DNA from 2 places in the Corynebacterium sp. P3-F1 genome. Region 2 is predicted to be linked to the other one. Evidence: predicted binding sites of a transcription regulator. Region 2 holds the regulator's gene; the other holds the start of a gene.
The links. Region 2 encodes LexA, which represses DNA repair genes until DNA is damaged. Its sites were predicted from a motif close to CGAACANNTGTTCG; they were not measured.

Region 1 (6,777 bases), 190 kb from region 2:
TCGCGGGTGGCCTGACGGTCGCTTGTGGCGTGGTCAGTGCGAATCGTCTCCTCGTTCACATCGACGATGCGCAAAGTCTTTGCCGGATCCGCCTCACGCGCCTCGCGCGCTTTCCCCTCTGCATCCACATCGATAATGCCGGGCTGAACAGGGACGACCATCCCCGCCGCGTCGGCCTTGGCCGCGACCTCGGCAGCAGCGCGACTGTCTTCCACGTTACGGTTGAGCGTCTCAAGCTCGTTGTTGAGTTTTCGCTCCTGCCCCTGGAGCTGCTCGATGGTGAAAGTCTGCTGAGTGGACAGAGCCGACAGGAGCATCGCACCGAAGATCCCCAGGATGAGAAGCGGCAACGCCATCAACGACATGGTCGAAAATTTCCGCTTCGCTTCCGTGGTGGTGACCCGGCGGCCGCGGACCGAGACTACCTGCCGGGAACCGAGACGGCGGGGGCCATGGGGCGCATGCGGTGCAATGCGCGGTTTGAAACCGGTCGGCGCCGGAGCGGTACGGGTCCGCTCGGGGGAGCGCGTCGTGCGCTCAGGGCTGCGCTCCAACAGCGCAGTCGAGCCTCCGGAGGTGTTTCCGGCTGTGAGGTCTCGGCTTGCTCCCATGGTCCTAGTTCCCTTCCCTAGTGGCCGTGCTTTCTGTGGATATGTCGTCGCAGTCATGGCTAACTTCCGTCGGGTTCCTCGCCTAGCTTTTCGACGGCCCGTACCCGCACCGACGCCGCTCTGCGGTTCAACTCGATCTCTGCTTCCGAGGCTTGTTCGGCACCCCGGGTGAGGAGGCGGAATTTCGGCGCCATATCAGGCAGTTCAGTCGGCAATCCGGGCGGGGTTTTCGACTCGGTCAACTCCGCAAACGTGCGTTTGACCAACTTGTCCTCGTGGGACTGGTAGCTCATGAACACAGCACGCCCGCCGGGTCCGAGCGCGTCCGCCACCATCGGAATGACATTTGCCAGCGCTTCAAGTTCCCGGTTGACTTCCACGCGCAGCGCCTGAAATGTGCGTTTCGCCGGATGCCCGCCTGTGCGCCGCGTCGCCGCCGGAATAACGCTGTACAAGAGATCCACAAGACGCCCAGAACGGTCGAAAGGCTCTTTCTCACGCTCGGAGACAACCGCGGACGCGATCTTTCCTGCAAACCGCTCATCGCCGTAAGTCTTAAGGACACGTGCCAAGTCGCCGTGACTATATGTGTTCAGCACATCCGCCGCGGTCATTCCCCCGCTCGGATCCATGCGCATATCCAGCGGAGCGTCGACACGGTACGCGAATCCGCGCTCCTCCTGGTCCAGCTGCATGGACGAGACACCAAGGTCAAAAAACGCGCCCGCTAAACCTGTCTCACGGACGCGCTCAAACGCCGGGTGGGCACGTGACTTAAGTTCATCAGCCAGGCAGTCAAAACGCCCCTGCACAGGGACGAACCTGTCCCCGAATTCTTCCAAGCGGCGTGTCGCCTGATCGAGAGCGGCGGCGTCACGGTCGATGCCGATGAAAGTAGCAAGCGGAAACTCGTTGAGGAAGTATTCAGTGTGGCCCCCAGCGCCGAGCGTGCCGTCCACGATGACGGCACCATCGCCGAATTTCTCCGCTGCTGGACGCAGCAGATCCCTCATGCGATCGCGCATCACTGGAACGTGGCCATGGTTCGCGTCAATGCCGAAATCCATCGCGGATTCTTTTGCCGTCTCTTGTGCCACCGTGGTCCACCCCCTTGTGTGCGCCTGTCATGATTTGCTGCGGATCGGGTCTGACTGCAGTTGTTCCTATGTTCCGGCGGAGAACGTGCAGAGCCCTGCTCGGGGCGGTCATTCTGATATCGGGGAAGTACACCAGAACGACTCGCGCCCCGAGCAGAGTCCGTACACGCTCTCCGTCCGCCCGCTTAGAGCAGGCCCGAGAGAATGTCGTCCTCGTCGGCCGCCGAGAAGGCAGCTTCTGTATTTTCTTGGTATTTCGCCCAGGACTCGGCGTCCCAGATTTCCAAGAAATCCACTGAACCGATGACCACACATTCCTTCGAAAGGTTTGCGTAGTCCCTGTGCGCCGGCGACAACGTGATGCGACCCGAACCGTCAAGCGTTTGCTCATCCGCACTTGCCGCCAAGTTTCGAATGAACGCACGCGCTTTAGGGTTCGTACGGGACACCGCGGCCGCCTTTCGTGCGCGCGCCGCGAACTCCTCGCGGGGGTAAACCGCCAAAGAGTGGTCCTGTCCCTTGGTCACCATCAGCCCGTCCGCCAAACCCTCGCGGAATTTGGCGGGCAACGTCAGGCGCCCCTTGTCGTCCAGCTTGGGGGTATAGGTGCCAAGAAACATCCGGCGCCCTACCTTCCTTCACTCAACGACTCCGGCTGTGAACTTTTGTCAGATCCGACCCGGCATCGTCACACCGGCCCTTCACTGTCCCCCACTTTAACCCACAATCCCCCACTTACGCCACATTGGAACACAATTTTCCGTTCGCGTGTCATAAATGTACAGATCACAACGGCAGCAACGAGTGGAGCGCCCACCCGCCTCACTTCAGCCACTCCCACCACAAAAGTGCTCTCAAAACGCCATGATGCTAGTAAATCACACCGACACCTCCCGACTTCCAACACATCATCGCAGGATATGAGCCATGATGGGACTTATCGGCACTCAAGGTGGGTGAAAGTGGGGCACAGGAGTGGAGCTCAGTGGGGCACGAAAAAATCCCCCTTCCACGCTTCCGTGAAAGGGGGATATGGAAACAAGCTAGGAGTCGCTCCGAGGCAGCACTACTTCAATCTCAATGCGGCTACTGCCCCTCGAACCGCCGGCGGAAATTCTCCTCCATGCGGGCGCTCATGCCGTCACGATGAAGCTGGGGGCCTGCGTTCCGCGCAGGACGGGCGGGCACCTCGTGCGCGGGAGCCCGCAATGCCCATACACCGCCGGCGAACATGACCACAAAACCAAGGATGCTCAGCGCGATGAACCAGAGACTCTCTGCCGCCAGAGCCACCCCGGAGATGAGAAGCACGAGACCGAGGACAATGAGTGCCAACGAGCGCATGGTCAGACGGAAACTCGCGCCCGCAGGACCGGACGCAGGCGCAGAGGACACAGTGGACCCGAATTTCGGGTCATCGGCCATCAGCGACTCCTCAATTTCGCGGAGCAACTTTTGTTCCTGCTCAGATAAAGCCACTTTCACTCCCAGCCTGGTTTGGTTGCCGTCTTCACTAAAACTTCAACGCCCAAGGGTGACGGTTTGTTCCCCCATCATACCGCCCTGAGATCCAGACAAATGTAGCGGTGGCGACCTAGGCGGCGGACGCGCCGCCCGTCTCACCCGCCGTTTCTTCATAAAAGGCCGTGGCGTATTCAAATAGCCGCTCAACCTCAACAGGGTCGGGATGAAGTTCGATCCCAGAGGCGACTCGCCCCCGCTGACGCGAGAAACGTACGAAAATCTCGGCCCAGTACTTGCCCCGAGGGCCGGTCAAAGCAAGCTTGTCCCAGGCGCTGCTCGGCAACCGTTTCCGCCGCGAGACCGTCGCAGACTGCGCGATCATTGCACCCGCGGTGCGCAGAGCGGCCCGGTACGCGCTTTCCAGAGCGAGGTCTGCGGCCCCCGCCGCAAGCTGGCCGCGCGCATCTTCTAAAAGCAGGCCTGCTGCCCCAACAAATTCGTCATGCCGCGACATAGCGGGGGTCGCCCCGTATACCGCCCCGGTCGTTGCTGAGATCACACTGGACATTTCGGCTCCCTCCCTGAGAGACCTTTCGATACCGTGGCCCCGATTCATGGTGTGACTTCACACTAGAAACCGACGTGGACACCACAGCGACATGTTCGAACATGTTTTCGATCTTGGATCCGGGGGCGCGCCCCAAATTGCCCGTGACATGCACTAATAGGAGGGGCAACCCTGTGGATAACCCAAACAGTGCGCAACCGCTTTGTTTGCGTGGTTCGATGGAGACCGTGTCCGTCACTTTCCGCGATCTGTCCCCGCACGAGTTCTCTGCCATGTCGCCGCAACTCGTGGATCTCTACATCAGGGCAATGAATTACCCCGTATCCATCCGCGAGCAACGCGTGAACGTCTGGCAGCGCGACTCCACAGAGCGGGATTTCGCCGCCGTGGCTGCATTCGCAAATGACGAACTAGCGGGGATCGCATACGGGTTCCGTGGGTCCCCGAATCGGTGGTGGGACCGGCAACTGCGCAGCGGACTGGTGAACAACCACGCCATGACCCCGCACATGATCGAAATCGTGGACAGTTATTTCGAGCTCGCAGAAATACATGTCTCCCCACAACTGCAAGGTGGAGGAATTGGCCGCACCCTGATTACCCGTCTCCTAAGCCAGGCTCCCCAGCCTTTTGTTCTGCTGTCCACGCCCGAGGTGCCGCGCGAAGCTAACGCGGCATTCGGTCTTTACCGTTCCCTGGGGTTCCGGGATGTGCTGCGCAATTTCACCTATGCGGGTGATCCCCGCCCCTTCGCCGTTCTCGGGCGGACATTGCCACTACTGTGAGTTCACCCCCGGTAGAGTGTGCCGTAATCGTCCCACCCCGCAGGATAAGGAGCTACGACTGTTGAGCGAGCGCACACCCCTAGTATCTGTCGCGGATGTCCCTGGGGCAGTTGAACGGGAGCTCGAGGATTTCCTTGAGTCCAGCGTGGCGTCGATTAGCGAAATCGGCGGTCCCGTCGCGCAAGCCGCGGGGCACGTTCGAGATTTCGTGCTCGGCGGCGGGAAACGCATCCGTCCAACTTATGGCTGGGTGGGGTACGCGGCGACTGTGGACGGGGACATCGGAGCCGAAGACCCCGCGGCAGTCCTTCGCGCGGTCAGCTCGTTGGAACTGATTCAGGCTTGCGCGCTCATCCACGATGACATCATCGACGCCTCCGACACCCGGCGCGGCAGACCCACGGTGCACCGGGCAATCGCCGCCGAACACGCGCAGCACAAGTGGAACGGAGATTCGGACACCTACGGCGAAAACGTCGCTATTTTATTGGGGGATCTCGCGCTCGTGTGGGCGGACGACATGTGGCGTGATTCGGGACTCAGCGAGGCGGCGCTACTCCGCGCTGCCGAACCGTGGCGTGGGATGCGCGCGGAGGTGATCGGCGGGCAGATCTTGGATATCTCGCTCGAGGCGTCCAACAGCGAGAGCGAAGAGATGGCCAACGCCGTCAACCGGTACAAGACGGCCGCGTACACGGTCGAGCGCCCTTTGCATCTCGGAGCGGCAATCGCGGATGCGGGTGCGGAGACCATCGCTGCGTTGCGCGGATACGGCCGGGATATCGGTATGGCATTCCAGCTTCGCGACGATCTCTTGGGCGTCTTCGGTGATCCGGGTGTGACCGGCAAGCCGGCCGGCGACGACCTGCGCGAAGGTAAGCGGACCGCCCTCTACGCGATCGCTCTGCAAGCAGCAGACTCCTCCGATCAGGCAGCCGCCGAGAGGTTGCGGGCTGGCATCGGTACTGCCACAGACCCGGTCGAGATCGCAGAGCTTGCCCGCATCATCGAATCCACCGGTGCCATGGACATCGTCGAGGAACGCATCAGCCAGCTGACCGAATCCGGCCTGAAATACTTGGACAATGCCGGAATCAGTGCTGACTCGGTTGAGACCCTCACTGACCTGGCAATCAAAGCGACATCCCGCCGCAAGTAAGGAGCGCGGTGGCGATGAAAAGACATGTCTCCCCAACGACGGCCGTGCGGCTGGGCATCATCGGCTCCGCGCTTCTCGCAGTCGGTTCTTTCGGGGCCGGCGCGACCCGCAACCGCGGCGGAATGCTAGACCACCTAGGACTCGAGTTTCTCGCGTACGGCCACGCACGCGGTCTGTTCAACATCGCTCTAGTTGTGGGCTTGTTTCTTCTCGTGGCCGGGTGGGTTGCCGTCGGGCGCCACATCGTGCCCGAGAGAGAAGGCCCAGCCGACTCCGCCGCCGCTGTCGTTGCGGATCGTCTGAGCTACGCCCGATCCGCACTGTGGTCCTCCGCTGCCCCGCTGCTGCTCGCCACACCACTCATGTCGCGGGACGTGTACTCCTACCTCATGCAGGGTGCCATGGTCCGCGACGGATTCGATCCGTATTCCGAGGGCGCCGCTGTGAATCCCGGGCCGTATCTGCTGGAGGTCTCCCACGATTGGCGCAACACAACCACCCCGTACGGCCCCCTGCACCTGTGGATCGGCAACGGAGTGACCAGCTTCGTCGGCGAGAACGTGATGGCTGGCATCATCTGCTACAAATTCATTTCCCTGGCAGGGTTCGCAGCCATCGCGTGGGCGATTCCACGGATTGCGCGGCGGCTCGGCGGCGATCCCGCGCTTGCACTGTGGCTCGGCGTGGCCAACCCCGTCATGCTCATCCACATGGTTGGCGGCATGCACAATGAATCGGTGATGGTCGGCTTGGTCAGCCTCGGTCTGTTGGCATGCCTGAACCGCCGTTTCGTGCTTGGAACAGTCGCCGCCGGTGTCGCTGTGTCCCTCAAGGCGACCGCCGCAGTGACCTTGCCGTTCATCGTGTGGATGGCCGCGCACCACTACGCACCTGATGCCGCACGCCACGCCCGGCGGGTGGGAGCTTTCCTCGTGTCCGGTTTCGCTGTGGTCGCGGTCGCGGTCGTTTCCGTTGCAGCCGTGACGGTCGCCTCGGGCACATCGTGGGGGTGGCTGGAGCAGATCTCCGGCAATTCGAAGGTTGTCAACCCACTGTCGGGGGCAACACTTGCAGCCGACGCCATCACGCCGTT
Region 2 (6,777 bases):
ATGCTCTACGGTGTCACCGTCGTCGCCGACCGCCTCGTGCCCTACCACCGCGTCGACATGGAGGCTGCCCGCGACCTGTTCATCCGCCACGCCCTCATCGAGGGCGAATGGAATGCCCACCACGCCTTCCTCAAACACAACGCCGCGCTTCTCAAGGAAGCGGCAGCCGTGGAGGAAAAGGTCCGCCGCCGCGGCATCGTCGTCGACGAAGACACCCTCTTCGAGTTCTACGACGAACGGATCCCCTCCGACATCGGCACCGGCCGGCACTTCGACGCATGGTGGAAAAAGAAGCGCCAATACGACGCTTCGTTCCTCGACTTCGACCCGGAGGCATTGCTTAACGACGCCTCCGCCGACTCCTCCGAAGCCGCCTTCCCCGACAAATGGCGCCAAGGCTCCATCAACTACAACCTGCAATACAAATTCGAGCCAGGAGATCCGTACGACGGTGTGACGGTGCTCGTTCCTGTGCCTCTGCTCGCAGGGTTGGAAGACATCGACTTCGACTGGCTCGTGCCGGGCCTCCGCGAAGAACTTGTCACCGAGCTGATCCGCTCCCTGCCCAAAGCGTTGCGCAAAACCGTGGTGCCAGCGCCAGAATTCGCAGAACGTGCAATGGGCAAGCTTGTCCCCTTCGAAGCTCCCATCGTTGAACAGCTTGCTGAGGTGCTCCGCTCCTTCGGGGGCCACGGCATCAACGGCATGGACTTCCGGCCGGAGGCCCTCCCGCCCCACCTGACCATGACCTTTGCAGCCGTCGACCGCCGCGGGAAGATCATCGACCACGACAAGGATCTCGCCTCCATGAAGAACCGCCAGGCAGGTCACATCACCTCCTCGGTGGCCAAGGCAACAAAGATGGCCGAATCCGATTCAGTCGCCGACTGGACCATCGATAGTCTCGGCTCGGTTCCCGAGACCGTCACCACCGAGATCGAAGGCAACCACATCGATGCCTTCCCGGCTCTTGAAGCCACCGCTGACGGCGTCCGAGTCAAAGTCTTTCCTACCAAAGCCGCCGCCGACGCGTCCATGATGACCGCGACACTTGCCATGCTCATGCGCAAGATCCCGGTCAACGTCACCCAAATGACGAAGGGGCTTCCACTCCGCCAGCGCGTGGCCGTCGATAAGTACCCCCACGGTGGTGCCGCTGGCCTTGTGGAAGATGCGCGTGTGTCAGCGATTCGCGACTTGATGTTGGCCAACGGCGGCCCCGTCCGCAGCCCCGAAGAATTCGACTCACTGCTGAACACCATCAAGCCCCAGGTACCCGGTGCTGTCCGTCGCGCCGTCGTCGGGATCGCAGGCGGCATCGTCGAATACGTCAACATTGCCGCAGAACTCGACAACTGGGACGGCCCCGCCATCGACGATATCCGGCAGCAAATGAAATTCCTCCTGCCCAACAACGCAGTCACCATTCACGGCATGGAGAACCTCCAACATCTTCCGCGGTACGTGTCCGCGATCCGTTTACGCCTCGACGACATGAAGCTAGATCCCGACCGCGATGCCGACCGCCAAGCAGTCGTTGACGATGTCAAGGCTTACCGTGATGCGAAACTTCAGCGTTTGCCTGCGCAACGAGCGAAATCCCGTGCCGTGAAGGACATCAATTGGCGAATTCAGGAATTAAGGGTGAGCCTTTTCGCGCAGCGCCTCGGTACTTCAAAGCCAGTCAGCCCCCGCCGGATTGAGAAGATGATCGACAAGCTGTAGAACGCCGTGCATGGGAAAGCCCAATATCGTGCGCCGAATGCCCGCGCGAAGGAACTCGATCGCTCTAAAGCTCAATCGGTATAGAGTTCAATCGACATAACGAGAGCGAACAGGTCGGGAGAAACTCGAGAACGATCCATCGCGGGCTACACATCAGCCCCAGCGGCCGCAACCCGAGCCCCAGCGCACGCGTGTCAAACCGCCAAATCTAACGCACTTCCTGGATACCTTTCCAGTGTGCGTGAACGGGGCTAGAGACTCTCCATTCCGCGGTCCTTCCGGCGCATGAGACGGATCTCGGATTCGAAGTCATCGGCGCTTTCAAACGATTTATACACTGACGCGAAGCGCAGATACGCGACTTCGTCGAGTGCCCGGAGAGGCTCCAGAATCGCCAGTCCGATTTCATTGGACGGGATTTGCGAGCTTCCGTGGCTGCGGACGATCTCTTCGACTTCTTGAGCGAGACGCTTCAGTGCATCGTCGGAAACATCGCGACCTTGGCATGCTCGGCGCACACCCACTATCAGCTTGTCGCGATCGAACGGTTCGCTGACACCGTTACGCTTCACAACCGTCAGTACGGCCTTTTCCATCGTGGTGAAGCGTCCCCCGCATTCCGTGCATTCGCGGCGGCGCCGGATGGCCGCCCCTCCGTCGACGAGACGAGAGTCGGACACACGGGAGCTGTCATTCTGACAAAAAGGGCAGTGCACGAAGAAAGATCCTACCCCGTTTGACTGACCGCTATATACGGTCAGCCCACCCCCAACCGTTCTCAGCACGGACCCCGGGTCCAAGCCCCGCCCCCGGGATCGGCTTCTACCGGATGACGGCTGCCATGTGCTGACTCGTCTCATCCGGGACGAATCCGGCATCCCCGCCGGCAAACGCACCGCCAAATGCAGATCCGACGATGAGCGCAATACCGAACAACGCCCCCATGATTGTGGCTCCGGCTTTCTCGTGGCGGCTTTCGACTCGTTCGTCTTCCTCCCGGAGATTTCCTACACGGCTCGGAACGACTGGTCCATATTTTCGATTCTCCGTGTCCAAGGTTCGAACACGCGATACATGCGCTCCATGTTCGCCGCCACGTTCAAGATCCCACACATCCGCGGGCGCGACGCGAAGAGTGCGGGTGGAGGAGTTAGCTTCAACAGTGTTGGGACGCGCAATTGAGATGGTCATTTGTCTTTCCTTTCCTTTGTTTGACTGCGATCTTATGAACCCTTCGAACCACACCCCACCAACCGTTCGAGCGCACGTTCGATAGATCCTATGTTCGATTTATAACAAGGGCCAGATTGTTTGTCCAACGATCGACGCTAAATTTCGAACAAGTTTGCTTACTCGTGGTAGACAAGAGACGAGGGAACCGAACGCAGGACAGCGTCGTCGAATTGTGCGAGGGGTTTCACCCCAGCCCGACGGACGATCTTCATCGAGAAGAAAGAGGACGCGGCCGATGCCGAAACGAGAAGACAACAAACCGGATTTGAAATCGTTAACTGTGCGCCAAAGGCGCATCCTCGAAGTGATTCAGGATGCTGTGGTCCTGCGCGGTTATCCACCAAGCATTCGTGAGATTGGGGATGCCGCAGGCCTGCAGTCCACGTCATCGGTTGCGTACCAGCTGAAGGAGCTCGAGAAGAAAGGGTTCCTCCGTCGGGACCCGAACAAGCCGCGCGCGGTAGATCTTCGCCACTTGCCGGAACCGGCAGGCCGCAAGAGGAAGAAAGCCGAGCCAACACCGGAGGAAGCCGCGGCACCGCGCTACATTCCCGTTGTCGGTCAGATTGCCGCGGGGAATCCGATTTTGGCGGAGGAGAACGTCTCCGATTACTTCCCGCTGCCCGAAGAACTTGTCGGCGACGGCGAGCTGTACCTGCTCCAAGTTGTCGGGGAATCAATGCGGGACGCGGGCATCCTCGACGGAGATTGGGTTGCGGTACGCACTCAGCCCGTCGCGGAGGAAGGGCAGTTCGTTGCAGCGCTTATCGACGGAGAGGCGACCGTCAAGGAGTTCCACAAAGACTCCACTGGCGTATGGCTACTGCCGCACAATGAGGCTTTCGCCCCCATTAAGGGCGATGACGCGGAAATCATGGGCTTGGTTATTTCCGTCTTCCGTAAGCTCTAGTCTCCCCGTCCGGGGGTGAAACGGACACACTCAAATTCTTTCAGACGCGTTTCGCCCGTCCGCGGGGGAATAATGGTCTCCGGAGCGTGACCGCCTCGCACGTGTCTTTTCGAGGCCCCGGAAGGAAGTGCCAATGTACGCCGAAGAACGGCGCCGCCAGATCGCATCCCTCACCGCTGTTGAAGGGCGCGTCAACGTCACGGAGCTTTCTGAGAAATTCGGCGTCACGGCTGAGACTATCCGCCGCGATCTCGCAGTCCTGGACCGCGAAGGCATCGTGCAGCGAGTACATGGCGGCGCTGTGTCGAACCGGTCATATTTGACCACCGAGCTTCCCCTCGACACCCGCTTGCGCTCAGCTACCTCAGCGAAGATGGCGATCGCAAAAGCTGCCCTCCGGTTCCTCCCCGACAAAGGTGGATCAGTCTTCCTCGATTCAGGCACAACGATCAATGTTCTTGCTGGCCTGATCAAGGACACCCCGGGGTCGTCGACGTTATCGTTCGTGACCAACTCCCTGCCTATCGCCGTAGATCTGTCAAGCGCTGGAGACCTCAACGTCCAGCTCCTCGGAGGCACGGTGCGCGCGATCACTCAAGCAGTCGTCGGCGACACAGCATTGCGCACGCTTGCGCTTTTGCGTGCCGACGTCGCGTTCATCGGCACCAACGCCCTCACCGTCGATCATGGTTTGTCTACCGCTGACGCGCAGGAGGCCGCGGTGAAATCGGCAATGGTGACAAATGCGGGCAAGATCGTGGTGCTTTGCGATTCCTCCAAGCTCGGCAGCGATTATCTGGTCAGTTTCGCTGCTTTGGACAGCGTCGACGTAGTCGTCACAGACACTGATGCACCTCCTTCATTCGTTGAGGAGCTCACCGAACTTGGTGTGGATGTCGTCCAGGCTGAATAGCACCTCCGCCCCTTTTCTCACCCGACTTCCCCGAATCGCATTTCGCGATTCGCGTCTGTGAAATCGAAGTAGGGGTTCGTTTTTCCTTCCTGTTCGGAAGCCGATCCTCGGCCGCACGGCCCGCCTTTTCTCCGTTCATGTAGCCATGCGGCTCGCCCCCCGTTTCTCTGGTAGCCATGCGGCTCGCGCCCCGTGCTCTCATAGCCTTGCGGCTCACCCCCCGTTTTTCTCGTAGCCTCGCGGCTCGCCTCCCCCGTCGTTCTCGATACCGTGCGCCCCGCATCCTTCCGACCCGCATTCCGACCCGCATTTGTTCCCGGCTATCTCAGCACCGCTTCTGTAAATCCGCGCCCACGCACCTCCTTGGTCGCTTCCATCCCCCACGACCCCCACTTATTCACCCCATTCTTGAGCAATCCCACAAAAACGGGCATAATCGGACATTAAGGAGTCATTCCCCGCACATGAAGGAGACCCTACCCCGTTCCGAATCGCTCCTCGACGGAGGGGAGCTGAAAGGGTTTTGTCCCGTGATCATCACGTTCACCGCTAATCCCAGTATCGACGCAACGATGAGCATCGACGCGCTCGAGGCTGGAGGTGTCCTTCGAGTTTCTGAGAGTCGCCGCGAAGCAGGCGGCAAAGGCATCAACGTATCCAACGCCGTTTTGAAAGCGGGTCACTCCACTATCGCAATCGCACCCGTAGGCGATAGCGATCCGTTCATCACATTGGTTGCCGCAGATGGAATCCCGCTTCATTCCGTCCCCGTCCCCGACCCCGTCCGCACAAACACTACCGTCACCGAAACCGACGGCCGCACGACGAAGTTCAATGAGTCGGGTGCGCGGCTGAACGAAACGTCGGTAAGGGGACTTGAAGCCGAACTCGTCGAGACTGCACGTGCAACGGGCGCTCGAGCCGCCGTGCTCGCCGGGTCTCTCCCTCCCGGTGCTCCGGCGGATTGGTACGCGACCTTGGTGCGCGCACTCCGTGAAGTCGGCAACGATCTGCTCATCGCTGTCGACACCTCCGACGAACCGCTCAAACAGCTGGGCAGGCAGTTGGAAGGGGGCGCACCGGACGTCGTTAAGCCGAATGCTTTCGAACTCGGTCAACTCGCTGGCCTCGACGGTGTCGAACTCGAGCGGCAAGCTGACCGCGGCAACCTCGACACCGTGGTCGCCGCCGGGCGGGAATTGGTCGACAAGGGCATCGGCGAAGTCCTCGTCACCCTCGGCGGCGCAGGCGCCTGCCTCGTCACCGCCGACGGGGCATGGCACGCCTCCACCCCACCTGCCAAAGTCAGCTCGACCGTCGGCGCAGGCGCCTGCCTCGTCACCGCCGACAGGGCATGGCACGCCTCCACCCCACCTGCCAAAGTCAGCTCGACCGTCGGCGCAGGCGACAGCTCCCTCGCCGGGTATATGCTCGCGCGACTCGACGGCCAGGACTTCCCCAACGCCCTCCGCAATGCCGTCGCCTACGGCACCGCCGCGGCAGCAAAACCCGGGACGGGAATCCCATCACCCGACGACATTGATCTCGCCCGCACCACCGTGCGGGAACTCTAACTGAAGGAAATACCGTGTCATCATCCACCATCACACCGGACCTCGTTCTTCGGTAGCACACCGGCCGAGGTCATCGGCAACCTCGCGGCGCTCGTCGCCGACGCGGGGCGCACATCCGACCCCAGCACGCTTGCCGACGCCGCCTCCGCCCGCGAAGAAAAAGCCGGCACCGGCGTCAACGGCCAAGTGGCCATCCCCCACTGCCGCACCTCCGCGGTCAGTGAGCCGACCTTGGCATTCGCCCGCCTGTCGCGGCCGGTCGATTTCGCCGGTCCCGACGGCGACGCGCAGCTCGTGTTCCTCATCGCCGCACCCGAGGGCGGGGGCAAGGAGCACCTGAAGATCCTTTCGAAGCTCGCCCGCGCACTCGTCCGCGGCGATTTCCTGGACAAGCTGCGCAACGCGGCCAAGCCGGAAGAGGT

Region 1: QYQ98_RS02885 (SAV_6107 family HEPN domain-containing protein) is a predicted target of LexA. The motif match lies at 3,837-3,850, and genes of this name have one in related genera.

Annotation. Positions count from the first base shown of each region.
Region 1 covers NZ_CP129965.1:618,299-625,075, forward strand. The annotation lists gene QYQ98_RS02865 (hypothetical protein) at 1-611, opposite strand, end outside; gene rsmH (16S rRNA (cytosine(1402)-N(4))-methyltransferase RsmH) at 671-1,678, opposite strand; gene mraZ (division/cell wall cluster transcriptional repressor MraZ) at 1,894-2,328, opposite strand; gene QYQ98_RS02880 (DUF3040 domain-containing protein) at 2,795-3,187, opposite strand; gene QYQ98_RS02885 (SAV_6107 family HEPN domain-containing protein) at 3,303-3,740, opposite strand; gene QYQ98_RS02890 (N-acetyltransferase) at 3,968-4,525, shown strand; gene QYQ98_RS02895 (polyprenyl synthetase family protein) at 4,587-5,684, shown strand; gene QYQ98_RS02900 (alpha-(1->6)-mannopyranosyltransferase A) at 5,699-6,777, shown strand, end outside.
Region 2 covers NZ_CP129965.1:423,644-430,420, forward strand. The annotation lists gene hrpA (ATP-dependent RNA helicase HrpA) at 1-1,725, shown strand, start outside; gene nrdR (transcriptional regulator NrdR) at 1,977-2,441, opposite strand; gene QYQ98_RS02000 (hypothetical protein) at 2,548-2,670, opposite strand; gene lexA (transcriptional repressor LexA) at 3,194-3,868, shown strand; gene QYQ98_RS02010 (DeoR/GlpR family DNA-binding transcription regulator) at 4,002-4,781, shown strand; gene QYQ98_RS02015 (1-phosphofructokinase family hexose kinase) at 5,312-6,355, shown strand; gene QYQ98_RS02020 (fructose-specific PTS transporter subunit EIIC) at 6,365-6,777, shown strand, end outside.